4 regions of the Streptomyces sp. NPDC021749 genome follow, and region 3 is predicted to be linked to each of the others. Evidence: riboswitches for the same ligand, from Rfam matches in the RefSeq annotation. Region 3 holds a riboswitch; each other region holds the start of a gene.

What was found. Region 3 has a riboswitch for cyclic di-AMP ahead of AB0G35_RS33680 (C40 family peptidase). Riboswitches for the same ligand answer to the same signal wherever they lie in the genome.
Positions count from the first base shown of each region.
Region 1: another riboswitch for cyclic di-AMP. It lies ahead of AB0G35_RS07280 (transglycosylase family protein); the one in region 3 lies ahead of AB0G35_RS33680 (C40 family peptidase).
Region 2: another riboswitch for cyclic di-AMP. It lies ahead of AB0G35_RS29895 (M23 family metallopeptidase); the one in region 3 lies ahead of AB0G35_RS33680 (C40 family peptidase).
Region 4: another riboswitch for cyclic di-AMP. It lies ahead of AB0G35_RS20465 (M23 family metallopeptidase); the one in region 3 lies ahead of AB0G35_RS33680 (C40 family peptidase).

Region 1 covers NZ_JBFACE010000005.1:185,961-193,526, reverse strand. The annotation lists gene eno (phosphopyruvate hydratase) at 1-1,209, opposite strand, end outside; gene AB0G35_RS07280 (transglycosylase family protein) at 1,501-2,157, opposite strand; cyclic di-AMP (ydaO/yuaA leader) riboswitch at 2,165-2,373, opposite strand; gene AB0G35_RS07275 (transglycosylase family protein) at 2,585-3,631, opposite strand; gene AB0G35_RS07270 (cytochrome P450) at 3,882-5,117, opposite strand; gene AB0G35_RS07265 (LysR family transcriptional regulator) at 5,303-6,184, opposite strand; gene AB0G35_RS07260 (MFS transporter) at 6,336-7,566, shown strand, end outside.
Region 2 covers NZ_JBFACE010000039.1:43,341-50,906, forward strand. The annotation lists gene AB0G35_RS29890 (DUF2332 domain-containing protein) at 1-771, opposite strand, end outside; cyclic di-AMP (ydaO/yuaA leader) riboswitch at 1,066-1,220, shown strand; gene AB0G35_RS29895 (M23 family metallopeptidase) at 1,232-2,461, shown strand; gene AB0G35_RS29900 (aldo/keto reductase) at 2,550-3,509, shown strand; gene AB0G35_RS29905 (hypothetical protein) at 3,777-4,079, opposite strand; gene AB0G35_RS29910 (hypothetical protein) at 4,175-5,029, opposite strand; gene AB0G35_RS29915 (hypothetical protein) at 5,210-5,896, shown strand; gene AB0G35_RS29920 (hypothetical protein) at 5,914-7,323, shown strand; gene AB0G35_RS29925 (DEAD/DEAH box helicase) at 7,323-7,566, shown strand, end outside.
Region 3 covers NZ_JBFACE010000054.1:23,682-31,247, forward strand. The annotation lists gene AB0G35_RS33670 (ATP-dependent Clp protease proteolytic subunit) at 1-607, shown strand, start outside; gene AB0G35_RS33675 (hypothetical protein) at 613-921, shown strand; cyclic di-AMP (ydaO/yuaA leader) riboswitch at 1,227-1,400, shown strand; gene AB0G35_RS33680 (C40 family peptidase) at 1,405-1,878, shown strand; gene AB0G35_RS33685 (GNAT family protein) at 1,936-2,583, shown strand; gene AB0G35_RS33690 (ATP-binding protein) at 2,926-3,354, opposite strand; gene AB0G35_RS33695 (8-amino-7-oxononanoate synthase) at 3,593-4,801, opposite strand; gene bioB (biotin synthase BioB) at 4,956-6,107, shown strand; gene AB0G35_RS33705 (adenosylmethionine--8-amino-7-oxononanoate transaminase) at 6,100-7,404, shown strand; gene bioD (dethiobiotin synthase) at 7,449-7,566, shown strand, end outside.
Region 4 covers NZ_JBFACE010000019.1:115,035-122,600, reverse strand. The annotation lists gene AB0G35_RS20480 (GNAT family N-acetyltransferase) at 1-1,517, opposite strand, end outside; gene AB0G35_RS20475 (HPr family phosphocarrier protein) at 1,651-1,932, shown strand; gene AB0G35_RS20470 (GntR family transcriptional regulator) at 2,240-2,929, opposite strand; gene AB0G35_RS20465 (M23 family metallopeptidase) at 3,136-3,936, opposite strand; cyclic di-AMP (ydaO/yuaA leader) riboswitch at 3,949-4,104, opposite strand; gene AB0G35_RS20460 (pitrilysin family protein) at 4,358-5,740, opposite strand; gene AB0G35_RS20455 (pitrilysin family protein) at 5,776-7,113, opposite strand; gene AB0G35_RS20450 (DNA topoisomerase IV subunit A) at 7,528-7,566, shown strand, end outside.

The sequences.
Region 1 (7,566 bases), on a different contig from region 3:
CAGCAGCTGGTTGTACTTGGCGACGCGCTCGGAGCGGGCCGGGGCACCGGTCTTGATCTGGCCGCAGTTGGTGGCGACGGCCAGGTCGGCGATGGTGACGTCCTCGGTCTCGCCGGAGCGGTGCGACATCATGCACTTGAAGCCGTTGCGCTGGGCCAGCTCGACGGCGTCCAGGGTCTCGGTCAGCGAGCCGATCTGGTTGACCTTGACCAGCAGGGCGTTGGCGGAGCCCTCCTCGATGCCGCGGGCCAGGCGCTCGGGGTTGGTGACGAACAGGTCGTCGCCGACCAGCTGGACCTTGGCGCCGAGCTTGTCGGTGATGACCTTCCAGCCGGCCCAGTCGTCCTCGAACAGCGGGTCCTCGATGGAGACCAGCGGGTACGCGGAGACGAGCTCCTCGTAGTACTCCGTCATCTCGGCGGCGGAGCGCTCCTTGCCCTCGAAGAGGTAGCGGCCGTCCTTGTAGAACTCGGAGGCGGCGACGTCCAGGGCGAGCGCGACGTCCTGGCCGGGGGTGTAGCCGGCCTGCTTGATGGCCTCCAGGATGAGGTCGAGGGCCTCGCGGTTGGAGCCGAGGTTGGGGGCGAAGCCGCCCTCGTCGCCCAGGCCGGTCGACAGACCGCGCTCCTTCAGGACCTTCTTGAGGGTGTGGTAGACCTCGGTGCCCCAGCGCAGGGCCTCGGAGAAGGACTCCGCGCCGATCGGGGCGATCATGAATTCCTGGATGTCCACGTTGGAGTCGGCGTGCGAGCCGCCGTTCAGGATGTTCATCATCGGCACGGGCAGGACGTGCGCGTTCGGGCCGCCCAGGTAGCGGAAGAGCGGGAGGTCGCTGGCCTCGGAGGCGGCGTGCGCGACGGCGAGGGAGACGCCGAGGATGGCGTTGGCGCCGAGCGAGCCCTTGTTGTCGGTGGCGTCCAGGTCGAACATGGCCTGGTCGATCAGCCGCTGCTCGGTCGCGTCGTAGCCGACGAGCTCCGGGCCGATCTGCTCGATGACGGCCAGGACGGCCTTCTCCACGCCCTTGCCGAGGTAGCGGTTGGGGTCGCCGTCGCGAAGCTCGATGGCCTCGAAGGCGCCGGTCGAGGCGCCGGACGGCACGGCGGCACGGCCGGTGCTGCCGTCGTCGAGGCCGACCTCGACCTCGACCGTGGGATTACCTCGCGAGTCGAGAATTTCGCGGGCTACGACGACGTCGATGGACGGCACGTTGTCTCCTTCATGGGTGTCTGGAGTTCTGCAGCACGAGCCTAACGGCCCGGGGAGCGTCCGCCTCCCCTTGGCCCGCTCCGTGGGACGGAATAACCCCACAAGCAGAACAAAGGACCAGGTCACGGGAGGTTTGCCGCGATGTTCGCCAAGCGGGGAAAGTCCGGCGGCGGGCCCGGCCGGCGGCGGCTCGGGCGGCGGGACACGGAGAAGCCCCGCCGCGGCGCGCCGGGGGGAGGGGCGCGCCGGACGGGGCCGGTCTCACCAGAGCTGTCCCGGTGCGGGGACGGCTCAGACGTGGAGCTTCTGACCCGGGAAGATCAGGTTGGGGTTGCCGCCGATGACGGACTTGTTGGCCGCGTAGACGGCCTTCCAGTTGGTGCCGTGCGCCTTGGCGATCTTGGCGAGGGTGTCGCCCGCCTTGACGGTGTAGTTGCCGTGGCCCTGGTTCTTCTTCGGGGCCGCCGGGGCGCTCTCGTGCTTCGGGGCGGCCGGGGTGCGCTTGACGGCCGCGTCGCTCTTCTGCGGGGCGGACTTGGCCACCGGGGTGCTGGTGTCCAGGTCAGGGGACGGGCCGCCGGAGGTCAGGCCGCCGGCGCCGGCGCAGGACCAGGCGCCCGGGCCCTGGAGGGCGAGGAGCTTCTCGGCGACGGTGATCTGCTGGGCCTTGGTGGCCAGGTCGGCGCGCGGCGCGTACTTGGTGCCGCCGGCGGCGGCCCAGCTGGAGTTGGAGAACTGCAGGCCACCGTAGTAGCCGTTACCGGTGTTGATCGACCAGTTGCCGCCGGACTCGCACTGGGCGACCTTGTCCCAGGTGGCGACGGAAGCGGCGGAAGCGGAGGTGGCGCCCATCAGCGGGGCGGCGACGGCGGCACCGGCGACACCGGCGAGCGCGGCGACGCGGACGGCCTTGGAGGGACGACGGTGCTTGCCCTTGTTGATCAGCATGGTTCGTTCGTTTCCTCACCGACGCCTGCGAGGTGAGCTGTCGGGTTCGGACTGATGAGTCGCCCGGCCGGTGCCGTGAGCACCGGGCTTCACCCCAAGCCGGCTGACCCGCTTTCACGGGCCGGGCCGGCGCCTACCTTGGTTCCCCCGCTCCTGCCTACGGCGCTTGCGCGTCAACTGCCTCCGGCCACCGGCAGGATTCGGCGTGTGGTCGAAGGGGCCCGCTTTGGCGAGCGGTGATGACCGTAAACAGGAATCCCGTGGGGTTCAAACCCCCTCATCTGAACCGAGTTGACCGTTTTTGATCACGGAGGGGACGTAAAGCCGCAGGTGGGGACCGGTGTGACGGCGGTGGACCCTTTGGGGTCCACCGCCCCACAACGAGACGCTTGTCTCACTTTCGCCAAAGCGGGCCGAAACCGGCGAACTACCCTGCGGACTGCCCGAGATCGAGCTGCTGACCCGGCTGGATCAGGTCCGCGTCGGACCCGATGACGTCCTCGTTGCGGTCGTAGAGCGCCGGCCAGCCACCCGGCAGCCGGTGCGCCCGGGCGATCGCTGACAGGCTGTCACCCGGCCGCACGGTGTACCCGCCACCGTCCGCCGGGGGCGTCCGGTGCGCGTCGTCACCGCGCGAGGCGTGCCGCCCGCCGGACGTCCGGCCGCCGCCGTCGCCCTCGCCCTCGCCCGGGTCCGCGCCGCCGCGGTGCCGGCCGGTACCGCCCGGCACGCTGTCCGTCGCCGTACCGCCCTGGGTCCCGTCGGAGGACGCGCCGCCCCCGTTGTCCGTACCGCTGCCGTCACCGGCACCCCGGCCGTCGCCGTTGCCGTCGTCGGAGGGGTCGGTGGTGCCGGAAGGACCGTGGGTGCCGGACGGGTCCTCGTCACGGTCGCCCGGCGTGGCGTCACCGGAGGGCCCGGAGGTCCGGTCGGGGTCGGGGGACGTCTCGTCGGTCCCGGTGGAGTCCGAGGGGGCGGGAGTGGACGGGGACGGCGTGGTCCGCGACGGCTCGTCACCGGCCGGCTCGTCACCCTCGTCGCCCCCCGGGTCGTCGGCCGTGCCGTCGTGCCAGCCGGAGGAGCCGCGGCCGGCGGTGTCGTCATCGTCCGACGGGTCGGGTATCGGGGTGCTGGTGCCGCCCGGGTTCACCTGCGGCGCCCGGCCGTCCTTCTTCAGGCCCGCGTTCACCGCACAGCTCGGCCAGGCGTCCGGCCCGAGGTCGTCGAGGATCGATTCGGCCACCGCGATCTGCTGGGCGCGGCTGGCGAGGTCCGGCCGCGAGGCGTAGGCCCCGCCGCCGTGCCGGTCCCACATCTCCTGGGTGAGCTGGAGCCCGCCGTAGAAGCCGTTGCCGGCGTCCGAGCTCCAGACGCCGCCGCTCTCGCACTGGGCGACCCGGTCCCAGGTCGCGGTGTCGGCGGCGTGGGCGCCACTGGCGGAGAGCAGGGGCAGTGCCAGTGCCGAGCCGGTCACTCCCGCCGTGACAAAGATGGCCGGTGCTTGACGGGGGCGACGGTGTCGGCCGTTCCCGGAACGCATGCGGATGCCTTTCGCGCGGCGGTTGAGTTGTCCCGACCGGCGGCCTTCCTCGGCAATGTGTTCGAGGGACCGTCGATCGTGGATCGAAAGGTAGCGGGGGTCACGGGTAGTCACAAGTCGGTGTAGCGGAGATCACGCGCAGGTTACGTCCTGACGCTCTGTCACCACCGGCCTCCGCCGCTGGTCAGGACCGCTCGGGCGAGAACTCCACCGGCAGCGACCGCAGTCCGCGCATGATGAGCCCGCCCCGCCACCGCAATTCATCCGGTTCCACCGCAAGCCGGATGTCCGGAAGCCGGGTCAACAGGGTGGCGAGCGCGGTCTGACCTTCGAGCCGGGCGAGCGGGGCGCCCAGGCAGTAGTGGATGCCGTGCCCGTATCCCAGGTGCTGATTGTCACGCCGGGTCAGGTCGAGCACGTCCGGCTCGGCGAAGCGCGCCGGGTCGCGGTCGGCGGCGGCCAGGACGACCAGGACCGGGTCCCCCTCGGCGATCCGCTGCCCGCCGAGGGCCAGCTCCTCGGTGGCGAACCGCCAGGTCGCCAGCTCCACCGGGCCGTCGAAGCGGAGGAGTTCCTCGACCCCGGTGGTCAGCAGCTCGGTGTCGCCCGCCGCCAGCGCCTTCTGCAGCAGCTCCCGCTGGGCGGGGTGGCCCAGCAGGGCGTGGATGCCGTTACCGATGAGGTTGACGGTGGTCTCGAAACCGGCGAAGAGCAGGATGAACGCCATCGCCGCGGCCTCGTTCTCGGTGAGGTGCTCACCGTGGTCCGAGGCCCGGATGAGACCCGAGATCAGGTCCTCCCCCGGCGTCGGCCCGTCGGGCAGCGCCTCCCGCTTGCGGTGGATGAGGTCGGCGAGATAGCCCCGCATCTTCTTCACGGAGCGGGCCACGCCACCGCGCGGGCCGCCGCCGTGCCGGATCATCATGCCCGCCCAGTCCCGGAAGTCGTCCTGGTCCTCGCGCGGGACGCCCAGCAGGTCACAGATCGCGTAGATGGGCAGCGGGAAGGCGAACTCGTGGATGAGGTCGGCCTCGCCGCGAGCGGCGAACCCGTCGATGAGGTGATCGGTCAGCTCCTGCACCCGGGGCGCGAACTCGGCGACACGCCGGGGCGTGAACGCCTTGCTGACCAGCCGGCGCAGCCGGGTGTGGTCCGGCGGGTCGATGTTGAGCAGGTGCGTCATCAGGTTGGCGCTGCGCTCGCCCGGGATGCCGACCTTGCCCTTGCCGTGCGCGGACTCGCTGTGGTGCACCGGGTTCTTGGACAGCCGGGCGTCGGCCAGCGCCTGCCGCGCCTCGGGGTAGCGGGTCACCAGCCATGCCTCGACCCCGCTGGGCAGCTCCGTGCGGTGCACCGGCGCGTGCTCGCGCAGCCAGGCGTACGCCGGGTACGGATCGGACGCGAACTCCCAGGTGAACAGCTCGGGCGCGGGCGGGACCGACCGGTTGGCCGGGCAGCCGGCGGGACGGTCCGGGGAGGCGTCCGCGGGGGCCGGGTCCGTAGGGGCGGGGCGAGGCTTGTCGTGCACCCTCTGACCGTAACCGCCCCGGAAGACGCCCCGCGCACGGACGGCGGACCGGCCCCGGGGCCTCCCGGCGGCCGTCGCTAGGACCCGCTCGGATCCACCCCCAGCCCTTCCAGAAAGGCCACCGCCGCCGGTGACGGCCCCAGGGCGCTCCACACCACCCGTTCCGTACGCTCCGGCGCCGGCCGCGCCCGCACGATGCGCAGCCCGGACAGCTCGGAGGCGATGGCCTCCGGGACCATGCCGATGCCCAACCCGGCCCGCACCAGCTTCGCCAGGAACTCCACGGTGGTCACCTCGAAGGACACCTCCGACGCCAACCCGGCCGCCCGGAACGCCTCGTCGCGCTGGCGCCGGGCCGCCGAGCCCGCGGTGAAGTCCACGAAGGTCTCCCGCGCCAGCCGGGCCAGCGTCGTCCACTCCCGCCCCGCCAGAGCATGCCCCGGCGGTACGACGGCCACCAGCTCCCCGCGGGCCAGCACCCGCTCCCGTACGCCGGCCGGGCGGGCGGCGGGCACCAGCCCGACGAAGGCGACGTCCAGCGTCCCCTCCCGCACCTTCTCGATGAGTGCATCACTCATCTCCGTCTGCAGGCCGACCCGCACCTGCGGATAGCGAGCGCGGAAATCGCCCAGCTCACGGGCGAGATCGACGGCCGCCACGGTCGAGATGGCACCCACCGCCAGCCGGCCGCGCACCTCCCCGGTCGCCGCCGCCACCTCGGCCCGGGCCCGCTCGGCCGCCGCCAGCGCCTGCCGCGCCACGGGCACGAACGCCTCGCCGGCGGCGGTCAGCCGGACGCTGCGGCTGGTCCGGTCGAAGAGCCGCGCACCGAGCTCCTTCTCCAGCCGGGCGATCTGGTGGCTGAGGGCCGACTGCACGACGTGGCACCGCTCGGCGGCCCGGGTGAACCCGCCGGTCTCGGCCACCGCCACGGCATAGCGCATCTGCTGGAGCTCCATGTCCGCCGATCCTGCCACCGACGGAGGCCATCGATCGTGATACGCGATGGATGCCATGAAAACGATGTGTTGGACTCATCGATACTGCCGGGCCGAGGCTGGGGGTGCCCGCCGCCACGGTGGCCGCGGGCAACGAAGGGGGAGGTCAGGCATGACGGTCGAGGACGCACACCGGTCCGCGCAGCACCGACCGGGACGGCTGGGCCGCGGCACGCTGCTGCTGATGTCCGTCGCCACCGGTCTGTCCGTCGCCGGCAACTACTTCGCCCAGCCGCTGCTCGACGTCATCGGCCATGACCTGCGGCTTTCGGCATCCACCGCCGCGCTGGTGGTGACCGTCGCACAGACCGGCTACGGCCTCGGACTGCTGCTGCTCGTCCCGCTCGGCGATCTGCTGGAGCGGCGCCGGCTCGCCGTCACGCTGTGCGCGGCGACCGCCGTCTTCCTCACCGTGACGGCGAGCGCGACCAACGCCGCCCTGCTGCTGACCGGCACCGCGCTGACCGGCCTGACCTCGGTCGCGGCGCAGGTCGTCATGCCGTACGCGGCCACCCTCGCCGCCCCCGAGGAGCGCGGCCGGACCGTCGGCACGGTCATGACCGGTCTGCTGCTGGGCATCCTGCTCGCCCGTACGGCCTCCGGAACCCTCGCCGAACTGGGCGGCTGGCGCACCGCGTACTGGGTCAACGCCGGGCTGATGGCGCTGACGGCCGTCCTGCTGCGGCTCCGGCTGCCGGCCCTGCGCACCACGGCCGGGCTGCGCTACCCCGCACTGCTGCGCTCCATCCTCGCGCTGTTCGTCCACGAGCCGGTGCTGCGGTGGCGGGCGGCGCTGGGCGCGCTGACCTTCGCGGGCTTCAGCGCACTGTGGACGGCACTGGCGTTCCTGATGTCGGGGCCGGCCTACGGCTGGCAGGAGTCCGCCATCGGTCTGCTGGGACTGGTCGGCGCGGCCGGCTCGCTCTCCGCCTCCGCCGCCGGCCGGCTGGCGGACCGCGGACTGGTCCACCACGTCGCCGGCGCCGCGGCGTTCCTGCTGCTCGGCTCCTGGGGGCTGCTGGCCCTGGGCGGGGCGGGCGGCGGCTGGTCGCTGGCGGCGCTGCTGGCCGGGGTGATCGTGCTGGACCTCGCCGCGCACGCCCTGCACGTCAGCAACCAGAACCTGGTCTACGGCGTCCGCCCCGAGGCCCGTAACCGCCTCAACTCCGCGTACATGACCAGCTACTTCGCGGGCGGCGCGGCCGGCTCGGCACTGACCTCGGTGGTGTGGTCCGCCGGGGGCTGGGCCGGGGTGTGCGCCATGGGGGCCGGGCTGGCGGCGGCCGTGGTGGCGGTCTGGCTGCTGGACCGGCCGGCGCGCCGCCGTCCCCGGCGGGACCGGG
Region 2 (7,566 bases), on a different contig from region 3:
GTCGAGCGGTTCGAGATCGATCCCGGCCCGCCAGACGACCTCGGGGAGCCGGGTGGGGAGCTGCGGCCCGCGCGCCCCCTGCCCTGCCGGCGGCGGCGCCGGCACCTGGCAGGGGAAGACCACCGGGCTGTCGGCCGCGCCCACTTCGACGGCCGGGCGGTGCGCTCCCGGTTCGCGCCCGCCCGGGTGGCCGGGGGCCGGCTCGCCCGCGTACCCGTACTCGTACTCGTACGCGTAGCGATACCGGTCCGGGTGCAGACACAGCCCGGCCGAGGTGCCGACCTCCAGCAGGGCCAGGGGCTGGGGCAGCCGGGCGAGCAGCGGCAACAGCGTGGCGCAGCGGGCCGGCTCGTTGGTCTGGGTGCCGCGGCGCAGGACCACGTCCCGCACCTGGTCCCAGTGCCGGATCGTCCATTCGCGCCAGCGCCCGTACGCCGCCGCGCCGCGCGGGCCCTGCTCCGCGTGCGGGCCGTCGAGATGGCGGACGGCGGCGAGCAGGAGCTGGGGCTGCTGTTTGTCGCCGGCCGGCAGCGAACCCGCCAGCAGCTCGCACAACTCCTGGTCCTGGCCGATCCGTGCGGACAGCTCCTCATGGGCGTCGGACCGCCCGCGCGCCTCGCGCCAGGAGAACGCCTGGTACCGCCGCGCCACGTCGTGGGCGCTGCCGGTCGTGACACCGCCGTGGCCGGGGCGGCCGGGGCGGCCGTGACGGCCGGGACCGCTGGTGCGGGCGGGTTCGAGGTGTCCGGGGCGCTCGGCGTTGACGACCATGATCCGACGTTACTGTCTTCACGTTCCGTAATGGCCAGGCACCCCTCCGCATAACAACTGACGCACAATCATCGAAAGATCGTTTAGATCCGGCGCGGGGCGGTGGGGTCAACTCGCCCCATTTATGGCCATGGTGACCGGAAAAGACCACGCCAAAGCTGGTGCGCGCGGCATATGGATTCCGGGGAAGGCTTGGAAAACGGCCGCGATCTCTATTACTGTCCGATAACGCAGCGCGGTCGTCCCAGCCGCCGCAAGAGGCGGCACCGCGCGCCGACGCCGAATCCCGCACGCGCTTTTCACGCACCTCCAGCACCTCGAACTGCACCAAGGGAACCGGGGAACCACCACCTTGGGGTGAATCGGACGCCTCCGCCAGAGCGTGCCCGTAGGAGACCTTCCTGCTCCGAACCCGTCAGCTAACCCGGTAGGCGAGAAGGAAGGAAAGGAGTGCGCCCCCGTGGCGTCCAACAGGCCCGTTCCCGAGGTTCCGTCCGCCTACGAGTCCGACGACCGGGGCCCCGGCGCCCCGTACGGCCCGGGCTCCTTCGCCGGTCCCGGCGACACCGGCTTCGCCGCCCGCACCGCCACAGGGACGGATGCGGGCTTCGCCGCACCGGCCCCTGACGGTCCGTGGGAGGAATGGAACCCCACCGAGGAGTCCGTCCGCCCGGTCCGCGGCAAGCACCGGGTGGCCAAGCAGCGCGCCGGCGGACTCGCCCGCGGCGGCACGGTCCTCGGCGTCGGCGTCATCGCGGCGGTCGGCGCGGGCGGAATGGCCACGGCCGAGGGCAAGCCGCCGGTGCCCATCTCGATGCCCGACCTCGGCGGAGTGGCCGACGCCGTCTCCGACCACCTTCCGGACGCCGCCTCCCTGCCCGGCGTCGGCGACCTGATATCCGACGGCGGCTCGGACACCGCCTCCGCCTCGGCCTCCGCTCCCGTCGACCCGCTCGCCCAGCCCGCCGGGACGGGCTCGCCGGCGACCACCGGCCAGGACACGGACACCGGTGCACGTACGGTCACGGACACCGGCTCGGGCGGGAACGCCGGTGAGGCGCTGCGCAGCCGTATCCTCCAGCAGGCCGATGCCCAGCAGGGCGCCAGCGAACAGGAGGCCCGCGAGGCCGCCGAGCAGGCCGCGATCAAGCAGGCCACGACGGACGCGGCCGCGGACCTGAAGGCCGCCGAGAAGGCCGAGGCCGCCAAGAAGGAGGCAGCGGCCGAGGCCCGGCGCAAGGCCGAGGAGGCGGCCCGCCGGAAGGCGGAGGCCGAACGCCTCGCCAAACTGGCACAGAGCTTCATCACCCCGGTCTCCTCGTACACCCTCACCGCGGGCTTCGGCCAGGCCGGGGACCGCTGGGTCGCGGACCACACCGGCCAGGACTTCGCCGCCCCGACCGGCACGCCCGTCAAGGCGGTGCACTCCGGCACCATCACCCAGGCCGGCTGGGCCGGTTCGTACGGCTACCGCATCGTCCTGACCCTCGACGACGGCACCGAGCTCTGGTTCTGCCACCTCTCCTCGATGGTCAAGACCTCGGGCAAGGTCAACACCGGCGACGTCATCGGCCGGGTCGGCGCCACGGGCAACGTCACCGGTCCCCACCTCCACCTGGAGGTACGCCCCGGTGCCGGCGACCCGATAGACCCGATGCCCTGGCTGCGCGACCACGGCGTCGACGTCTGACGAAGAGGGGCGGGGCGGGGCGGGCCCGCGCGCGGCGGCGACCGCCGCACGAGGGAATAACCACCCGCCCCGCGACGCTGCCGCCGCCATGAGCGCGACAAGCAACAACTCCCCTACCCCCAGGGCCCTGGGCTCGCTGTCCGTCTCCCCCCTCTCCCTCGGGGGCAACGTCTTCGGCTGGACCGCCGACGAGGCCGAGTCGTTCGCCGTCCTCGACGCGTACGTGGCGGGCGGCGGCAACTTCATCGACACCGCCGACGTGTACTCGGCCTGGGTGCCCGGCAACAAGGGCGGCGAGTCCGAGACCGTCCTCGGCAACTGGCTCGCCTCCCGCGGCAATCGCGACGACATCGTGATCGCCACCAAGGTCGGTGCGCACCCCGACTACAAGGGCCTCTCCGCCGCCACCATCAAGTCCGCGGTCGAGAAGTCCCTCACCCGTCTCCGCACGGATTACATCGACCTCTACTACACCCACTACGACGACGAGTCGGTCGAGGTCGGCGAGTTCCTGACCGCCCTGGACGACCTCGTCCGGGCCGGCAAGGTCCGCGAGATCGGTGCCTCCAACATCTCCGCGCGGCGCCTGGAGGAGTCCCTCGCCTTCTCCGACCGCGAGGGCGTGGCCCGTTACGTGGCCCTGCAGCCGCACTACAACCTGGTCTCCCGCGACACGTACGAGGGGGAACTCGCCGAGGTGGCCGCCCGCCACGGCGTCTCCGCGGTCCCGTACTACGCGCTGGCCTCCGGCTTCCTGACCGGCAAGTACCGGCCGGGTGCCGAGGTCGACAGCGCCCGGTCCGCGAAGGCCGCGCAGTACCTGTCCACCGACCGCGGTCCGCGCGTCCTGGCGGCCCTCGACGCGATCGCCGCCGCCCACGGTGCCGAGCTCGCCACCGTCGCGCTGGCCTGGCTCGTCGCCCAGCCCACGGTCGCCGCCCCGATCGCCAGCGCCCGCACGACCGCCCAGCTCGCCCCCCTCCTGGCCGTCACCGGCCTGACCCTCACGGACCCCGAACTCACCCTCCTGACCGAGGCATCGGCCTGACCCAGGCCAGGGCTGAACTGCCCACCACACGGAAGAAGCGGGACCCCGGGGCCCCGCTTCTTCCGTACACCTGCCGCGGTCCGCGATATGTACGGGGTGATGCGTGCTGCGGACCGCGTGATGCCTTACTGCGTGACGTGTGACGCGTGATGCTTACTGCGTGCTGCGTGCTGCGTGCTGCGTGCTGCGTGCTGCGTGACGCGTGCTGCGTGCTGCGTGACGCGTGCTGAGTGATGCGTGACGCGTGCTGCGTGCTGCGCGTTGGGGCTACCCCCGCCGGTCCACCACCGCCCAGGACGCCAGCGCCACCCCACCGGCCACCGCGAACACCGAAGGCCAGGCCCCGATCTTCTTGGCCAACGGATGCGACCCCACAAACGCCGCCACATAGGCCCCACTCAACGCCGCCGCCGTCTTGCCCCCGGCCTTCCGCTGCCACTCCCGCGCCGCCACCGCCCCCGCCGCAGCCAGCGCCACACCCCCCAACGGCCGCTTCTTCGTCCACCGAGCCACCCCATAACCCCCCACGAGCCCACTCGCCGCCACCACACTGCTCGGAACGCCGGCCATTTCTGTTTTCTCCTTACCTGGGCTGAAACGGTGCTGAGCCTACGCTTGTCCTGTCTTCGAGGAGGGTTAGCAGCAGGCCGGCCCAGAGTGCAGTGTCATCTGGTTGCGGAGCGGAGGAGCTCTTCCGCATCGGCTGCGAGGCCGCGCTGCAGCAGGCTCGCAGCAAGCTCCATCACGCCGCGGGCTGGCAACTCTCGTGCACACACTTGCAGCAACGTCTCGGCAGTTTCCCTGACCTGACGTCCACGCAGGCTGACCACAATGACGGCCAAGCCGGAGGGCGGTAAAGCCGCGATGGCGTTCTGGACGGCAGCGGTCTGCCCATGAAGGTCCTGCTTGCTAGCCAAGGAGGCGATGTGGTCCGTGGCTGCCCTCGCTGCCTGAATGTCGCTCAATTCTTTCTGCCGGTCCTCCATGCGGCGGGGGACCGGCAGGGGATGCAGGGGCCAGGGCTGTGCCGACGAACGCCTGCGAGAGCCGGCTGTAAGTCCCGCTGGCCCGGCCGCATCCAGGCGCGCGGCGAGGATCCTTTCAAGCTGCCAGCTCCGGCTCCTGACGGTCAGAAGCTCAGCCTCGCTACTGCTGAGTTGCCTGATGAGTCTGTTGCACCGAGAGCAGTCGGTTGGTTCATTTGCTTCCCTTTGCAGCAGAAGCAGTTCCTCAAGCCCGGGGACGTGCTGCATGGCTCCGCTGTTGAGCTGTGCCTGGTCGTGCAGCCAGGAAATGAACCAGCTGGGAGCTACGAGTTTGCCGCTGAAGTAGCGAGAGACAGTAGCCCTGCTCAGGGCTTCGCGTCCGCAATCCTTGGCGGCCTGCTCGGCGATGAGTGCGAACGTTCCCAGGCCTGGTGTCAGTCGTAAGCGCAGTGACCGGAGGGCCTCTGCCAGCCGCTGCTGCCCTGCTGGCAGAGACGGATCAATCGCTGCCAGACGACGCACTTGCTGTGCCATATCCCCCGCCTTCGCTGTCATAGCACCGCTTCCCCAGCCTAGGTCGCTTCGTTGCATTTCGCGGCGCAACAGCGGCAACTGCTCGCAATGCCGGTCCCGAAGCGGTGACATGAATGGACTCGCTGGCTGCTGCGGCCAGGCAGCGGGAAGTTGGCGGATTTACGAGAAGGCTGGGGTGTCATGGACGTACCGTCTTGGCAGGACACGTCGTACGGCAGCAAGATCCGTGTGGCCCGATGGCTCGTAGAAGTGGTGGGTGAAGGCAACTGCTTCACGAAGGCGGCGCTGCAGGAAGCGTTTCCCGGGGTCGCACAGATTGACCGGCGCATGCGTGACCTGCGCGACGCCGGTTGGGAGATCCTCAACAGCCGGAGCGACCCAAGCCTCAACAGCAACGAACAGCGCTTCGTGAAGCAGGGCGAGCCTGTCTGGGAGCCGGGCAAGGGCAAGGCGAAGCCGAACAGCACCTTGACCGCCACTCAACGGGCCGATGTCATGAAGGCAGACGGTTACTCGTGCCGGAGCTGCGGGGTGGGACCTGGCGAGAGCTATGGCGACGGCCGGACGAGTGCTCAGCTCGACATCGCCCGCCGTCAGGTGAAGTTGCCCGACGGCGGCACGGAAATCCAGTTGGTCACGGAGTGCAACCGCTGCCGAGTAGGTAACCGCGGCGGCGAAGCCGATCTGGCGGCCTGGCTCAAGCGTGTGGAAGTCCTTGGTCCTATCGAACGCAAGGTCCTGGCGCAGTGGATCGAGGCGGACCGCCGCACCTACAGCGCCCTTGAGAAACTGTGGGGAGAATACCGCACGCTTCCGGCGGAGGCGCGTGAGGCCGCCAAGTACAAGCTTCTTGGCGAGGACCAGTAAAGGGAGGGGACAGCACCATGCAGGAGTTTCCGCCGCCGCCGAGGGCGGCTGAGTTCAGTGAGCTGATCACGAAGCGCGTCAACGAGGTGAAAAACTCCGGCGGTACGCGCGAGACCGTTACCGTGGACTGGAATGGGCAGCCCTTGCCCGTCGAGGTCATCGACCTCCCGCTCTCGGGCCTCTACTACAACCCGGCGACGCACCGGATTCGCGCGCAGCGGACTCATGATGCCGAAAAGGACGAAGTGCTGAAGGCTGCGCCTTGGAGCGAGGAGGGCCAGGAGTTCCTGGAGTCCTTGCTGAAGGCTGAGCCGGCCGACCCGATCCGGAGGGACCCCGCGTTCGACAAGCTCAAGAAGAGCCTGGACGACTACGGGCAGAACGACCCCGGGCTGATCACCCATCACGGCGTCCTGGTCAACGGCAACACCCGGGCCGCGGCACTCAAGGAACTCGGTGCCGCTTCCATGAGGGTAGGAGTCCTGCCCGAGTCGTTTACCTGGGCTGACATCAACGCAGTAGAACTCTCCCTGCAGCTCAGGAAGGACCACCGCCGGGACTACTCGTACATCAACCGGCTCCTCGCCATGGAAGAGCAGGCGAGCCTTGGACGTACGCCGGATGTGATCGCCAAGGCCTTTCGCATCCAGGTAAAGACGTACGAACAGGAACGGTGGATCCTCCGGGTCGTACGGGACCAGATTGAGCGCAGCGAGAACGGGGGTGCGGCTCTGCGCCTGATCGATTTCGAGGACCACCAGGAGAAGCTGAAGGAGTTGCACCGGGACTACATCAAGCTGGCTGCCGCCGACCCTGACGGGGCGGAGATCCTCAAGGAGACCCGCATGGCGGCAATCACTCTCGGGTTTTCCAAGACGGATGTCCGGCATATTGAAGAGGGCTTCCAGGAAAAGTACCTGTCCACCGTCCTCCCGCCGGACCTCATCACCGAGGCCGTGCAGGAAGAGAACATCGCAGTGCCTGGCCTGGGCCTCTCGGTCCCCGGGGTGTCATCCGGTGTCTCGGCGGCACGTGAGCTGAACCGGCACGTCCTTCAGGCAAAGGCGCGTGTAGCTGCTCCTGGTGCCAGCGAGTCGCAGAAGAGCGGAGCGCAGTCTCTTCAAGACGATCTGCGGAAGGCGTTCGACAAGGCCATCGACCGGGCTGGCCGTGATGCCCGGCTGCGCAAGCGGAAGCAGATGGCGCCGGAGCGTCTGATGGATGCCTGTGCAGCTATTGAGCTCTGCGTGGGTGAGCTGGTGAAGGCGCGTGCCTCCCACAGCCTTGATGAGGAGGCATTTGACGACGCCGTCCTCAAGCTGCGGGAGAGCATTCGGCAGCTGGCGCATCAGGCCGGCAGGGGTTCGCAGGAACTCGGCGAAGGCGTTGGGTGGCTGCTGGCTGCCGCGTCTGCGGGGCGGGAGTGATGCCGGACGCGGGCAGCGAGGCCACGCTGCGGCTCGGCTTTGACACTTCACACACCAAGGTCGTTCTGAGAACCACGGAGGAATACCGCTCACAACTCGTCCAGCTGGCTGCCCGCTTCCGTACGGGCGGCCAGCTAGGCCCCCTGGCTGTGGTCGTCGACATCGGTGATCTTCTCTCCAGCCTCAATGCCATCGGAAGCTGGCCTGACCCCCGCGGGGTCGAATGGGCGCCTGAGCTCAGGC
Region 3 (7,566 bases):
GGAGTTCACCGAGCGCACCGCGCAGGGGACGCAGACGATGGACCCGTACTCGAAGCTGCTCAGCGAGCGGATCATCTTCCTGGGGACCCCGATCGACGACACCGCCGCCAACGACGTCATGGCGCAGCTGATCCACCTCGAACACGCCGCGCCGGAGCGGGACATCTCGCTCTACATCAACTCCCCCGGCGGCTCGGTCACCGCGATGACCGCGATCTACGACACGATGCGCTTCGTGTCCTGCGACGTGGAGACCGTCTGCCTGGGACAGGCCGCGTCCGCCGCCGCGGTGCTGCTGGCCGCCGGCGCCCCCGGCAAGCGGCTGGCGCTCCCGGGCGCCCGGGTGCTGATCCACCAGCCGTCGGTGAGCGAACCGTTCGAGGGCCAGGCCACCGACCTCTACCTCCAGGCCCAGGAGCTGCTGCGCAGCCGCGCCATGCTGGAGGAGATGCTGGCGCTGCACACCGGCCAGCCGCGCGAGCGGATCGCCGCGGACATCGAGCGCGACAAGATCTTCGACGCCCCCGCGGCGCAGGAGTACGGCCTGATCGACGGGCTCACCCGCAACCGCAAGCAGTCGGCCGGCCGGCCGTCGGTCGCGCGGTGAGCCGGATGTGGCCGCCGGAGACCCCGCCGCTGCCCGCCCTCACCCGCGCCGAGGGGCAGCTGATCGACTGCTATCTGGAGGCGCTCGACCTGCTGGGCCGGATCAACCCGGCCCGCGGCGACGGCACCTACCGGGCGCTGCGCGCCGCCCAGGCCCTGGTGGGCAAGGCCGCCGAACTGCGGGACGCGCTGACGCTGATGCACAGCCGCGGTGAGCACGAGCTGCACGGCGAGACGCTGGCCCGGGCGCTGCGGGTGCTGGACGGGGAACGCCGGGCCGGATACGTGACGGTGCCGCCGGCCCGGGAACCCTGACCCGACACGCGCTCGCGCTGCCCGGACGGCGTAGCGTCCGGGCATGCGGTAAGGGGTGGACGAATTGCGCCGGGCACCGAAATTACTGCGGTCGCCGATGTTTCGCCCCAGGTCCGGGGGGTGCCGCAGACGGCACCCCGGCCCGCGACAAGGCAAATCCCACCATTCGGCGCAATTGTGGCGCATGTCACATACGGCATTTTCAACTCGGAATTCCGGTGGCAGGTGCGTGAGGATCCCTTCGACGACAAGACCCCGCCACAGCGACGGGGCGGTCCGGCCGGGCGCCCAATCCCGCCGCCGTGCCGGATGTCCGGTCGATGCGTGTGGATCGGCGGGAGCGGAGGACCCGAGCAGTACGGGGTCCGGGGCCCGCGCGGCCCGACGGACTCCTTGGGGTGAAGCCGTGGAAGCGGCCGGGCATCTTCGCCTGCCCGAACCCGACAGGTCTTCCTTCGCAGGCGGCTGACGAAGGGTTTGCGCATGACCGTGCGCACGCATACGCCTCATCTGCTGGCCCGCGCCGGCACGGTGTCCGCACTGGCACTGGCCACGCTCGGCGGGACCACGCTCGCACCGGGAACCACCGCCGACGCCGAGGCCGCGACCGTCTCCGCCCATGCGCTGCGGATCGCGGCCTCCAAGCGGGGCTCGCCCTACCAGTACGGGGCCATGGGGCCGTACCGCTTCGACTGTTCGGGCCTGACGCTGTACTCGTTCAAGCGCGCCGGCCGCGACCTGCCGCGGACCGCCGCCCAGCAGTACGGCCACACCCGGCACATCCCGGCCTCCGCCCGGAAACGCGGGGACCTGGTGTTCTTCCGTTCGGGCCACGGCATCTACCACGTCGGCATCTACGCCGGGCAGGGCCGGATGTGGCATGCGCCCAAGGCCGGCAGCGTGGTGCGGCTGGAGAAGATCTGGTCCCGCGCGGTCTCGTACGGAAGGGTGCGCTGAGCTGCGGCGACGCCGGCCGGCCAGTCAATTGTCAGTGCCGGCCGGTAACTTGACCGGGTGAGTTCGCAACTGAGCAAGGTGCTGACGGCCGCCGCGCAGGGGAGCTTCCCGCCCGCGGACGGTGCGGTGACGGTGCTGCCCCAGCCCTCCCCGCGGGACGTGGGCGTGGTGTCGTTCACCTGCCACGCCGTGGTGTTCGCGGACGTGGATCCGTCCTGGGTGCGCGACCGGATGGCTCCCGGCGATCTCGCCGGACCGCTCAGCCCGCCGTTCCTGACCGCGCTCGGCGAACGGACCGGCCGCGAGGCCAACAACATCGACCTGGCCACGGTCGCGGCGGCGCTGCCCGGGCCGCCGCCGCTGGACCTGGTGGAGACGACGGACCGCAGCCATCCGCGCATCGTCCGGGCGCTGCGCCACCGCGACGAGGTGCGGGCCTGGACGACCGGGGACGGCGGGACGCTGGTCATCGGCCGCGGTGTGGCCGGGCGCTGGGAGCTGGCGGTGGAGGTCGACGGCGCCGCCCAGGGCCGCGGCCTCGGCCGCCGGCTGGCGCACGCCGCCCGCCATCTCATACCGGCCGGCGAACGGCTCTGGGCCCAGGTCGCCCCCGGCAACGCCCGCAGCGTCCGCGCGGTGCTGGCCGCGGGGTTCGTCCCGGTGGGCGCGGAGGTGCTGATGGTGCCGGTCGGCGGGCGCGGCTGAGCCGTACCGCCGCAGGGGCGGCCCGGCCCGGACGGGGGCACGGAGCACGTCCCGCCGGGCGCCACGGAGGCGGTCGCGCGGGGAGCGGTCGATCTGGCGCCGACCCACGAGTACGTGCCGGGGGGAGGCCGTGCCGGAGGGAAGCCATGCCGCCGCGGACGGCGTGGTGCCGGAGCCGCTGCTCACCGAGGAGCTCGTGCTCGTAGCGGCCGCAGGGGCGAGCGGGGCGGTGTGGTGCCTTCAGCCGGCCCTCCTCCACGCCGTGACGGCCGCACACCGAGCGAGCCGCACACGAGCACGTCGCACGCCGAGCACGTCGCACACCGAGCGAGTCGCGCGCAGTCAGCCGGCCGCGACCCGCCAGGGCAGGCTGATCCAGACGGTCTTGCCGCCGGTGTCGGTGGGGACGACGGAGAGCCGGCCGCCGGCCTCCGCGGCGAGGAAGCGGATGATGACCAGCCCCCGGCCGTTGTCCTGCTGGACCGCGGCGGGCAGCCGGCGCGGGCGGCGGGGATGACTGTCGGTGACCCCGACACGCAGTACCTCGTCGCGGTGCAGACGCAGTTCGAGGGTGAAGGTCGGGGACTGGCCGAAGGTGTGCTGGACGGCGTTGGTGGCGAGTTCGGAGACGATCAGGCGGACCGCGTCGGCGGTGGCGGAACCGGCGGGCAGGCCCCATTCGGTGACCACGGCGAGGGCGTGTCTGCGGGCGAGGCGGACCGATTCCGGGGCGCTCGGCAGGGTGAGTGAGGATTCCTGGTGGTCTGCCATCGCGACGCCGTCCCTTTCCCACCGAGGCCGGCTCCGGTCCGCTGACCGGGGAGCCGGTGTGCCGCTCGGGTCAACGATTCGGCCTCGGACTTCTGCTGGAGCGCCAGAGTGCCACCCGTGCCCCCGGTGTGGTGCTCGATCCGCCAACTTATGCAGACTTCTGTCGCTCGATGCGGTGAACTCTGCGACGGGAGACCGGATGCGGGACGCCGTTCCGGTCACCCAGGGTCACCGGAGGTCAGATCATCGGCGGTGCGGTGGCGACGATCGTGTCCACCGCCCGGTCGAGCTGATCGCCCGTCAGATCCGCGCGGGCGGTGAGCCGCAGCCGGGAGATCCCGTCCGGTACGGACGGCGGCCGGAAGCAGCCGACCGCGAGACCGGCCGTACGGCAGTCGGCGGCCCAGCGGACCGCGGCCTCCGGCGACGGAGCGCGGACGGAGACCACCGCGGCGTCCGGCCGTACGGCCGTCAGTCCGGCCGCGGTGAGCCGGCGGTGCAGTTCACGGGCGACCTCGCCGGCCCGGGCGGCGCGCTCGGGTTCGCGGCCGATCAGCCGCAGTGCGGCCAGCGCGCCGCCGGCCGCGGCCGGGGCCAGCCCGGTGTCGAAGATGAACGTCCGGGCGGTGTTGACCAGGTGCTCGATGACCCGGGCCGGGCCGAGCACCGCGCCACCCTGGGAGCCGAGCGACTTGGAGAGCGTCACGGTGGCCACCACGTCGCCGTCGCCGGCCAGTCCGGCCGCCGCGAGCGCGCCCCGGCCTCCGTCGCCGAGGACCCCCAGGCCGTGGGCGTCGTCGACGAGCAGCGCGGCGCCGTGCGCGCGGCAGGCGGCGGCCAGTGCGGGCAGCGGCGCGGCGTCGCCGTCGACCGAGAACACCGAGTCGGTGACCACCAGCGCCCGCCCCGCGTGGCCGGCCAGGGCGCCGCGTACGGCGTCGGGGTCGGCGTGCGGCGCGACCTCGGTGCGGGCCTTGGCGAGCCGGCAGCCGTCGATGAGCGAGGCGTGGTTGCCCGCGTCGGAGACGACCAGGGTGCCGGGTGCGGTCAGTGCGGTGACCGCGGCGAGATTCGCGGCATATCCGGACGACAGCACCAGAGCCGCCTCGAAGCCGCAGAACGCGGCGAGTTCCGCCTCCAGCCGGGCGTGGAGTTCGGTGCTGCCGGAGACCAGCCGGGAGCCGGTGGCGCCGGCGCCCCAGAGCCGCGCGGCCTCGGCCGCGGCGTGGGTGACCTCCGGGTGCCGGGAGAGTCCGAGATAGTCGTTTCCGGCCAGGTCGAGCAGCGGGGAGTCGGCGGGGCGGGGGCGCAGCGCGCGGACCAGGCCGGCGCGTTGGCGCTCGGCGCGGGCGGTGTCGAGCCAGTCGAAGGCCGCGCCGGGCGCCGGTCCGGCGGCGGGCGGGGGCGCGGTGTCGCGCGGCAGCGGCGGGGCGGAGTCCTGCGGCATCGGCGTCCTTCGTCGAGGGCTCGATTGTGGGCTGTCGATAGACGTTAGCGGTCGTTCCGCACGGCCACGGTGTGGCGATACACACACCCCGATCGGCGCGCGTTGTGGGAATCCTCCTTGGCCGGGGGCGGGGGCGTAGGCCAGGATCATCGCCATGGACCTGCTGAACACACTGGTGGACAAGGGACTGCGGCGCGAGTTGCCGACCCGTGAAGAGGCGCTGGCCGTGCTGGCGACTTCCGATGACGAACTGCTCGACGTCGTGGCCGCGGCCGGAAAGGTGCGCCGCCAGTGGTTCGGGCGGCGGGTCAAGCTCAACTACCTCGTCAACCTCAAGTCGGGCCTGTGCCCCGAGGACTGCTCGTACTGCTCGCAGCGGCTGGGGTCGAAGGCCGAGATCCTCAAGTACACCTGGCTGAAGCCCGACGACGCCTCCAAGGCGGCCGCCGCCGGGGTGGCCGGCGGTGCCAAGCGCGTGTGCCTGGTGGCCAGCGGCCGCGGACCGACGGACAAGGACGTGGACCGGGTCTCGGAGACCATCTCCGCCATCAAGGAGCAGAACGAGGGCGTGGAGGTGTGCGCCTGCCTGGGGCTGCTCTCCGACGGCCAGGCCGAGCGGCTGCGCGCGGCGGGCGCCGATGCCTACAACCACAACCTCAACACCTCGGAAGCCACCTACGGCGACATCTGCACCACGCATGACTTCTCCGACCGGGTCGACACCGTCCAGCAGGCCCAGGCCGCGGGCATGTCGGCCTGTTCCGGGCTGATCGCCGGTATGGGCGAGTCCGACGCCGACCTCGTCGACGTGGTGTTCGCGCTGCGCGAGCTGGACCCGGACTCGGTGCCGGTCAACTTCCTGATCCCGTTCGAGGGCACCCCGCTCGCCAAGGAGTGGAACCTCACCCCGCAGCGTGCGCTGCGCATCCTGGCGATGGTGCGGTTCGTCTGCCCGGACATCGAGGTGCGGCTGGCCGGCGGCCGCGAGGTGCATCTGCGCAGTCTGCAGCCGCTGGCCCTGCACCTGGTCAACTCCATCTTCCTGGGCGACTACCTGACCAGTGAGGGCCAGGCCGGCAAGGACGACCTGGCGATGATCGCGGACGCCGGCTTCGAGGTGGAGGGCACCGACACCACGACGCTGCCCGAGCACCGCCGGCCGTGCGGCGAGCAGGCGGCCGGGACCCCGGGGACGGACGCCGAGGCGCCCGCCGGCACCGTTCCCGCCCCGTCCGACGAGACCCGCCGCGATCTGGTCTCGGTGCGTCGTCGCGGCGCCGGTACCGACCTGCCGCCCAATGCCTGAGCCGCTCGGCCCCCGCGAACTGCTCGCCCTGGACCGGCAGCACGTCTGGCACCCGTACGGGCCGATGCCCGGCACCGCCGCGCCGCTGCTGGTCGAGTCGGCCTCCGGCGTCCGGCTGCGGCTGGCCGAACCGGCCGAGGGCCGGGACGAGTTGGTGGACGGGATGTCCTCCTGGTGGTCGGCGGTGCACGGCTACAACCACCCGGTGCTCAACGACGCCGCCCGCGGCCAGTTGGAGCGGATGAGCCATGTGATGTTCGGCGGGCTCACCCACGAGCCCGCGGTGCGGCTGGTCAAGCGGCTGGTCGACATCACCCCGGAGCCGCTGCAGCACGTCTTCCTCGCCGACTCCGGTTCGGTGTCGGTCGAGGTCGCCGTGAAGATGTGCCTGCAGTACTGGCGTTCGCTGGGCAGGCCCCGCAAACAGCGGCTGCTGACCTGGCGGGGCGGCTACCACGGCGACACCTGGCAGCCGATGTCGGTGTGCGATCCGGACGGCGGGATGCACGAGCTGTGGCAGGGGGTGCTGCCGCGGCAGATCTTCGCGGACGCCCCGCCGCCCGGCTTCGACGCCCCGGCCGACCCGGCGTACGCGGAGCATCTGCGCGAGCTGATCGGCCGGCACGCCGACGAGCTGGCGGCGGTGATCGTGGAGCCGGTGGTGCAGGGTGCGGGCGGGATGTCGTTCCACTCCCCCGCGTACCTGCGGGTGCTGCGGGAGGCCTGCGACGCGCACGACGTGCTGCTCGTGTTCGACGAGATCGCCACCGGCTTCGGCCGTACCGGTGCGCTCTTCGCCGCCGGGCACGCGGGGGTGGCGCCCGATGTGATGTGCCTCGGCAAGGCGCTGACCGGCGGTTATCTGACGCTGGGCGCGACGCTGTGCACCACGGCGGTGGCGGACGGGATCTCCCGCGGCGAGCTGCCGGTGCTGGCGCACGGCCCGACGTTCATGGGCAATCCGCTGGCCACCGCGGTGGCCGACGCGTCGATCGAGCTGCTGCTGTCGCAGGACTGGGCGCAGGAGGTCAAGCGCATCGAGGCCGGGCTGCGGGCCGGACTGGCGCCGGCCGCTGAGCTCCCCGGGGTGCGGGACGTCCGGGTGCTCGGCGCGATCGGCGTGGTGCAGCTCGACCGTCCGGTGGACATGGCGGCCGCGACCCGGGCGGCCGTGCGTGCGGGCGTCTGGCTGCGGCCGTTCCGGGATCTGATCTACACGATGCCGCCGTACATCACCGGTGATGCCGAGGTGGCGCGGATCTGCGCCGCGGTGTGCGCCGCGGCACGCGAGGGCTGAAGGCCGCGGGCCGTGGCCTGCGGCCGATGAGGAGGGACGAAGAGATGTCGGTGCTGTTCGTGACGGGCACGGGCACGGAGATCGGCAAGACGGTGACCACGGCCGCGATCGCGGCGGCCGCGCTCGCCCAAGGCCGTTCGGTGGCGGTGCTCAAGCCGGCCC
Region 4 (7,566 bases), on a different contig from region 3:
GCCAGCAGCAGCCCGGCGTCGATCAGCTCGGTGACGGTGTCGACGCGGATGACGCCGGCCTGGCGCATCAGGGCGGCGACCGTGCTGTCGGGGACGCGGACGGTGGGCACGGTGTGGCCGGGCGGGGTGGTGCCGTTGTGCCGGGCGCCCCGGGCGACCACGACCGGTTTGACGGCGGCGGTGCGGCGGGCCAGCCGGGCGAACTTGCGGGGGTTGCCGATGGACTCCAGGTAGAGGATCACGACGTCGGTGTCCGGGTCCTCGTACCAGTACTGGAGGAGGTCGTTGCCGGAGACGTCGGCGCGGTTGCCGGCCGAGACGAAGGCGGAGATGCCGGCGATCCCGCCGTCCCCGGGGCCGCGCGCGTGCAGTCCGCTGAGCAGGGCGATGCCGATGGCTCCGGACTGGGTGAACAGGCCGATGTGGCCGGCGCCGGGCATCTGCGGGGCGAGCGAGGCGTTCAGCCGGATGTCGGCGGCGGTGTTGATCAGACCGAAGGCGTTCGGTCCGATGAGCCGCATGCCGTAGGAGCGGGCCTGGTGGAGCAGGGCGCGCTGCCGCTCCCTGCCCTCGGGGCCCGCCTCGGCGTAACCGGAGGAGAGGATCAGCACGCCCTGGACGCCGTGTTCGCCGCAGTCGCGGATCACGTCCGGGACGCGCTCGGCGGGGACGGCGATGACGGCGAGGTCGACCGGGTCGGGGATCTCCCGGAGCCCGCGGACCGCCGGTACGCCTTCCGGGTCGAGCCGCCGCAGGTCGTCGGGGAAGGCGTGGTTGACGGCGTGCAGCCGGCCGGTGAAACCGGAGTCGAGGATGTGCCGCAGGGCCGTGCGGCCGATGCCGCCGGAGGCGCGGCCGGTGCCGATGACGGCGACCGAGCCGGGGGCGAGCAACCGCTGGACGGAACGGGCCTCGGCGCGCTGCTCGCGGCTGCGCATCACGGCCATGGACTGCTCGGTCGGTTCGAGGTCGAACTCCAGCCGCACCACGCCGTCTTCGAAGGTGCGCTTCTGGGTGTACCCGGCGTCCGTGAACACCTTGATCATCTTGTTGTTGGCGGGCAGCACCTCGGCGGCGAACCGCCGGATGCCGCGCTCGCGGGCGACGGCGGCGATGTGCTCCAGGAGGGCGGAGGCCACGCCGCGCCCCTGATGGGCGTCCTGCACCAGGAAGGCGACCTCGGCCTGGTCGTCCTCGGGGCTCTTGGCGGGGAGTCCCTGGTCGTTGATCCGGTCGTAGCGGACGGTGGCGATGAACTCGCCGCCGACCGTGGCCGCGAGCCCGACCCGGTCGACGTAGTCGTGGTGGGTGAAGCGGTGCACATCGCGGTCGGACAGGCGCGGGTAGGGCGCGAAGAAGCGGTAGTACTTGGACTCGTCCGAGACCTGTTCGTAGAAGGAGACCAGCCGCTCGGCGTCGTCGGGGGTGATGGGGCGGATCCGCGCCGTGCCGCCGTCGCGCAGCACCACGTCGGCTTCCCAGTGGGTCGGGTATGCGTGGTCCGGCGGCTTCTGCATGCGGACAGGGTACGACCGGCCACCGACAACCGGCCCGGCACGCGTAATCTCGGGGTCAGGGGGCAGCCGGGAGCAGCCCCGGCAGCGTGAGAGAATGGTCTAGACAACAGTCACGACTTTGAAGGGCAACACCATGGCTGAGCGCCGCGTCAATGTCGGTTGGGCCGAGGGCCTGCACGCCCGTCCCGCGTCGATCTTCGTCCGGGCGGCCACCGCCGCCGGCGTCCCGATGACGATCGCCAAGGCCGATGGCAACCCGGTCAACGCGGCCTCCATGCTCGCGGTCCTGGGCCTGGGCGCCCAGGGCGGCGAGGAGATCGTGCTGGCCTCGGACGCCGAGGGCGCCGAGGAGGCGCTCGACCGCCTGGCCAAGCTCGTCTCCGAGGGTCTCGAAGAGCTCCCCGAGACCGTCTGAGCCCACCGGGACGCCCCTCATACGACGACCCCGCCGCGATGACCTGAAAAGGTGCCGCGGCGGGGCCGTTCTGCTGCGCTTTGCGTTCCGGGAAGTGCCATAGCCCTTCCCCGCACAAGTGCGCGCCCTCCGCCGCGCCGTTCTCATTGCGGGAACACTTGGCGGCGGACGCGAAAATACGTGGGGCGGAATGCGTGTGTACCGGAGAATATCCACCCGCCGTAATCCGAAATCAGCCAGGAAGGCAAGCGCGGCGCCGGAAAACGCCGCCCGGGAATTCCGCACCCCTTTGTATACGGCCCGCGTGTTAAGAACGGGCGCGCGCCGTGTTGACGGGCTGTTTCGGATCGCTCACCTCGGGTGCGGCGAGGCGCCGCAGCCGGTACACCGGGCGCGAGCGCTCGATGTGAGCCGCCATCAGGGCGCGGGCCCGTTCCGCGTCTCCACGGGCCACCGCGTCCAGCACCGCACCGTGCTCGTCCCACACCTCGCCGGCCCGCGGCGGCGGCTCCACCGCATACATCCACTCGATCTTGCGGCGCAGTTGGGTCAGCAGCGCGGTCAGGCTGGGACTGCCGGCCGCCTGGGCCAGCGTCTCGTGGAACCAGCCGTCGAGTTGGCGCAGGTCGGCGGGGTTGCCGTGGCGGGCCCGCTCGCGGCCGAGCCGTACCAGGCCGCGCAGCACCTTCAGATGGGCGGGGGTGCGCCGGGCGGCCGCGCGGGCCGCGCCCAACGGCTCCAGCAGGGCGCGGACGTCGAGCAGGTCGACGGCCTCCTGCTCGGTGGGCTCGGCGACGCACGCACCGGCGTGGTGGCGGGTGGTGACGAAGCCCTCCGACTGCAGGGTGCGCAGGGCTTCGCGGACCGGCACTCTGGAGACGCCGTACCGCGCCGCCAGGATCTCCTCGATCAGCCGGCTCCCCGGCGCCAGTGCGCCGGAGACGATGTCCTCGCGAATCGCCGTGCACACCGCATGCGCGGAAATATGGCCTCGCATCGATCGTGCCTCCGCCGTAATCCCCGGAAAACGCCGCCGGTCGGCGGCTTTTCCGAGACTCTATTCGACCGGCACGGCTTTTCCGACGGACTCTGCATATTCGGCGATATTTTTTGGCCAGTGGGCGCGGAGCGCACGGAGGCATGCGCCGGGGGCGCGGGGACGGGTCGGCCGGCGGGCCGGTCGGACGCCGGCCGGGCGCCGGCTCAGACGTTGACGCCGTGCGAGCGCAGGTAGGCGAGGGGGTCGATGTCGGAGCCGTAGTCGGGGCTGGTGCGGGCCTCGAAGTGCAGATGCGGGCCGGTGACGTTGCCGGTGGCCCCGGAGAGGCCGATCTGCTGACCGGGGGTGACGGTCTGGCCGACCGAGACGCCGATGGACGACAGGTGGCCGTACTGGGTGTAGGTGCCGTCGTGCATCTTGATCACGATGTTGTTGCCGTACGAACCGCCCCAGCCGGCCTCGACCACGGTGCCCGCGCCGACCGCGTGGACGGAGGTCCCGGTGGCGGCGTGGAAGTCGATGCCGGTGTGGCTGCCGGACGACCACAGGCTGCTGGACGCCTTGTAGCCGGTGGAGACGTAGGAACCGGCGATGGGGGCGACGAAGGCGTTCAGGCGCTTGCGCTCGGCGTCCCGGGCGGCCCGCTCCTTGGCCTCGCGCTCGGCCTTGGCCTTCTTCCTGGCGGCCTCGGCGTGCCGCTCGGCCTCCGCCACCCGCTTCTTGGCCTCGGCCTCGGCCTTCGCCTTCATGGCGGCGGCCTCGGCGGCGGCCTGCTGGGTGTCGGCCTGGACCTCCAGGCGGTGGGCGAGTTCGTCGCCGAGCACGACGGCCTGGGTGAGACCGGTGTCCTGGGCGCGCGCCTCGTCGGTGGCGGCCAGCGCCGGCGAGGCCATGGTGGCGACGACGCCGGAGGTCGCCAGGGTGGCTATGCCGGCGAGGTTGCGGGTCGTCCGGGCGGTGCGGCTGGCCCGGCGGTGCTTCCCGGTGGCACGGGTGAACGCCATGTGCTGGCTCGTCCTTTCCTTCCCTCTCGCCTACCGGGTTAGCTGACGGGTTCGGAGCAGGAAGGTCTCCTACGGACCCCTCCGGAGAGGCGCCCGATTCACCCCAGGGACGTGTGGGTCCCCGGCTCCCCTGGCTCGCGCCGTACGGGGACTCGGCGATGACTGTCCGGTGCCACTGTTGTGGCGGAGTTGTGACGAACAGCCGGACCGACGCTAATCGGGGCAACTTTGCGGCGCCAAACGGAACCGCGATTTTGTGCGGGATGCCACAAGTTCCGGAACCAACAAGCCCCTGCAAAACGGACATACGGCGGATTCCGCGGATTCCCGCGGACGGTGCCGGACATACGACGGCTCCCGTGGTGAGCGAACACCACGGGAGCCGGTCAGCCGTGACGCCTCGTCATGCGCCGTCCGCCACCTAGCCGCTGACGACGGTCACCTCTCCGATGCCCAGCGCCTTGACGGGCTCGGTGATCTGCGCGGCGTCGCCCACCAGGATGGTCACCAGGCGGTCCACCGGGAAGGCGTTGACGGCGGCGGCGGTCGCCTCGACCGTGCCGGTCTCCGCGAGCCGGAGGTACAACTGCGCCTGGTAGTCGTCCGGGAGCTGCTGCTCCACCTGGTCGGCGAGGGTGCCCGCGACGGCCGCGGCGGTCTCGTACTTGAGCGGCGCCACCCCGACGAGGTTCTGCACCGCGACGTCCCGTTCCTCGTCCGTCAGCCCCTCTGCCGCGAGGGTCCGCAGCACCTTCCACAGGTCGTCCAGCGCGGGCCCGGTGGAGGCGGTGTCCACCGAGCCGCTGATGGCGAGCAGCGCGGCGCCGGTGGCGCCCTCGGGGGACGTGGGGGCCGTGGAGCGCAGCACCTGGCCGAAGGCCCGCACGCCGTAGGTGTAGCCCTTCTCCTCCCGCAGGACGCGGTCCAGGCGGGAGGTGAGGGTGCCGCCCAGGCAGTACGTGCCGAGCACCTGCGCCGGCCACACGCGGTCGTGCCGGTCGGCGCCGATCCGGCCGATGAGCAGCTGCGTCTGGACGGCCCCGGGGCGGTCCACGATCACCACGCGGCCGGTGTCGTCGGCGACGATCGGTGTCGCCCTGACCGGCTCGGCGGTCGAACCGCTCCAGGCGCCGAGGGTGTCCGCGAGCGCCGCGGCCAGGTCGACGCCGGTGAAGTCGCCGACGATCACGGCGGTGGCCGTGGCGGGCCGGACGTGGGCGTCGTAGAAGGCGCGCACGGCCGCGGCGTCGATCCGCGCGATGGTCTCCTCGGTGCCCTGACGGGGGCGGGAGATCCGCGCGGTGGCCGGGAACAGCTCCTTGGAGAGCGCCATCGCCGCCCGCCGGGCCGGGTTGGCGAGCTCGTGCGGGATCTCGTCGAGGCGGTTGCGGACCAGCCGCTCGATCTCGCTCTCCGGGAAGGCGGGGGCGCGCAGCGCGTCGGCGAGCAGGCCGAGCGCGCGGGTCAGCCGGGAGGCCGGGACCTCCAGGGAGACGCGTACGCCGGGGTGGTCGGCGTGTGCGTCCAGCGTGGCACCGCAGCGCTCCAGCTCGGCGGCGAAGCCCTCCGCGTCGTATTTGTCGGTGCCCTCGGACAGGGCGCGCGCCATGATCGTGGCGACGCCGTCCAGGCCCTCGGGCTCGGCGTCCAGAGGGGCGACGAGGTTGATCTCGACCGCGACGACCTGCTGACCGGGGCGGTGGCTGGTCAGGAGGGTGAGGCCGTTGGGCAGTTGGCTGCGCTCGGGGGCCGGGAAGGCCCACGGCTTGGGGGCGCCGCTCTGGGGCTGCGGGTGGAACTGCATGGTGCTCCCTGGGGAATCCTGGCGGGTGGCGTCGCTCACTGCTCCGTCTCCCCTTCCTCGGCGGCGTTGCCGGCCGGCTCGGTGGGCTCGTAGACGAGCACCGCGCGGTTGTCGGGGCGCAGCCGGGCCTTGGCGACCGCCTGCACCTCCTCGGGGGTGACGTCCAGGACCCGCTGCACGGCGGTCAGCGCGAGCTGCGGGTCGCCGAACAGGACGGCGAACCGGCAGAGTTCGTCGGCGCGACCGCTGACCGTCGCCAGGCGGTCCAGCCATTCGCGCTCCAGCTGGGCCTGCGCCCGCTCCATCTCCTCCGGGGTGGGCCCCTCGGCGGCGAACCGCGCCAGTTCCTCGTCGACCGCGCGCTCGATGGCGGGCACCTCCACCCCGGCGGACGTCTTCACGTCCAGCCAGCCCAGGGAGGGCGCGCCGGCCAGCCGCAGCAGACCGAAGCCGGCGGCCACCGCGCTGCGGTCGCGACGCACCAGCCGGTTGTACAGGCGGGAGGACTCGCCGCCGCCCAGGACGGTCAGCGCGAGGTCGGCGGCGTCCGCCTCACGGGTGCCGTCGTGCGGCAGGCGGTAGGCCGCCATCAGGGCACGCGAGGGCACATCCTCCTCGACGACCTCACGCAGCTCGGTGCCGACCACGTCGGGCAGCGTGCCGTCCCGGGGCGGCTGCTTGCCGTCGTGGGAGGGGATCGAGCCGAAGTACTTCTCGATCCAGGCCAGCGTCCGGGCCGGGTCGATGTCGCCGACGACCGACAGGACGGCGTTGTTGGGCGCGTAGTACGTACGGAAGAAGGCCCGCGCGTCCTCCAGGGAGGCGGCGTCCAGGTCGGCCATCGACCCGATGGGCGTGTGGTGGTACGGGTGGCCCTCCGGGTACGCCATGGCCGTCAGCTTCTCGAAGGCCGTGCCGTAGGGGACGTTGTCGTAGCGCTGGCGGCGCTCGTTCTTGACGACGTCGCGCTGGTTCTCCAGGGACTCCTCGTCGAGCGCGGTCAGCAGCGAGCCCATGCGGTCGGCCTCCAGCCAGAGCGCGAGCTCCAGCTCATGGGCGGGCATGGTCTCGAAGTAGTTGGTGCGCTCGAAGCTCGTGGTGCCGTTGAGCGAACCGCCGGCGCCCTGCACCAGCTCGAAGTGGCCGTTCCCCTTCACCTGCGCGGAGCCCTGGAACATCAGGTGCTCGAAGAGGTGAGCCAGGCCCGTACGGCCCTTGACCTCGTGGCGGGAGCCGACGTCGTACCACAGGCAGACCGCTGCGACCGGGGTCAGGTGGTCTTCGGAGAGCACCACGCGCAGGCCGTTGGCCAGCCGGTGCTCGGTCGCTGTCAGGCCGCCGGAGCCGGCTTGTTCTGTGGCCGTGTGACCCATGGGCATGTACGTCCCTTCGATCGCTTGCGAGGAAGTTCTGTCACTGTATGCAACCGCATCGGCATCTGGCGAAGTTCCCGCAGGACCGCCCCCGAACGAGGGCGTGCCCAGTGCCGCCGTGGGGCCGCGACCGGGCGCCGGGACGACCGTCATGGGGGCCGCCGTGCGAGCGCCACCGGGCCCTTGTGGGCGCCACCACCGGGCCGCCGTGGGAGCCGCCACCGGGCCGCCGCAGGGGCGGAAGGGGGAGTCGCGGTCGGCGTTGTCAGTGGGGCGGTCCACAATGGACCGCGTCAGACTCAGAGATACTCGCCGGTTGATCCCCCAGCTGATCGACCCGGCTGATTGACCGACGACGCCCCGGCGCCGTCCCCGACCTCGGCAGTAGACGCAGCAGAAGGAGCCGCAGCCGCGATGGCCCGCCGCAGCACGAAGACCCCGCCGCCGGACGAC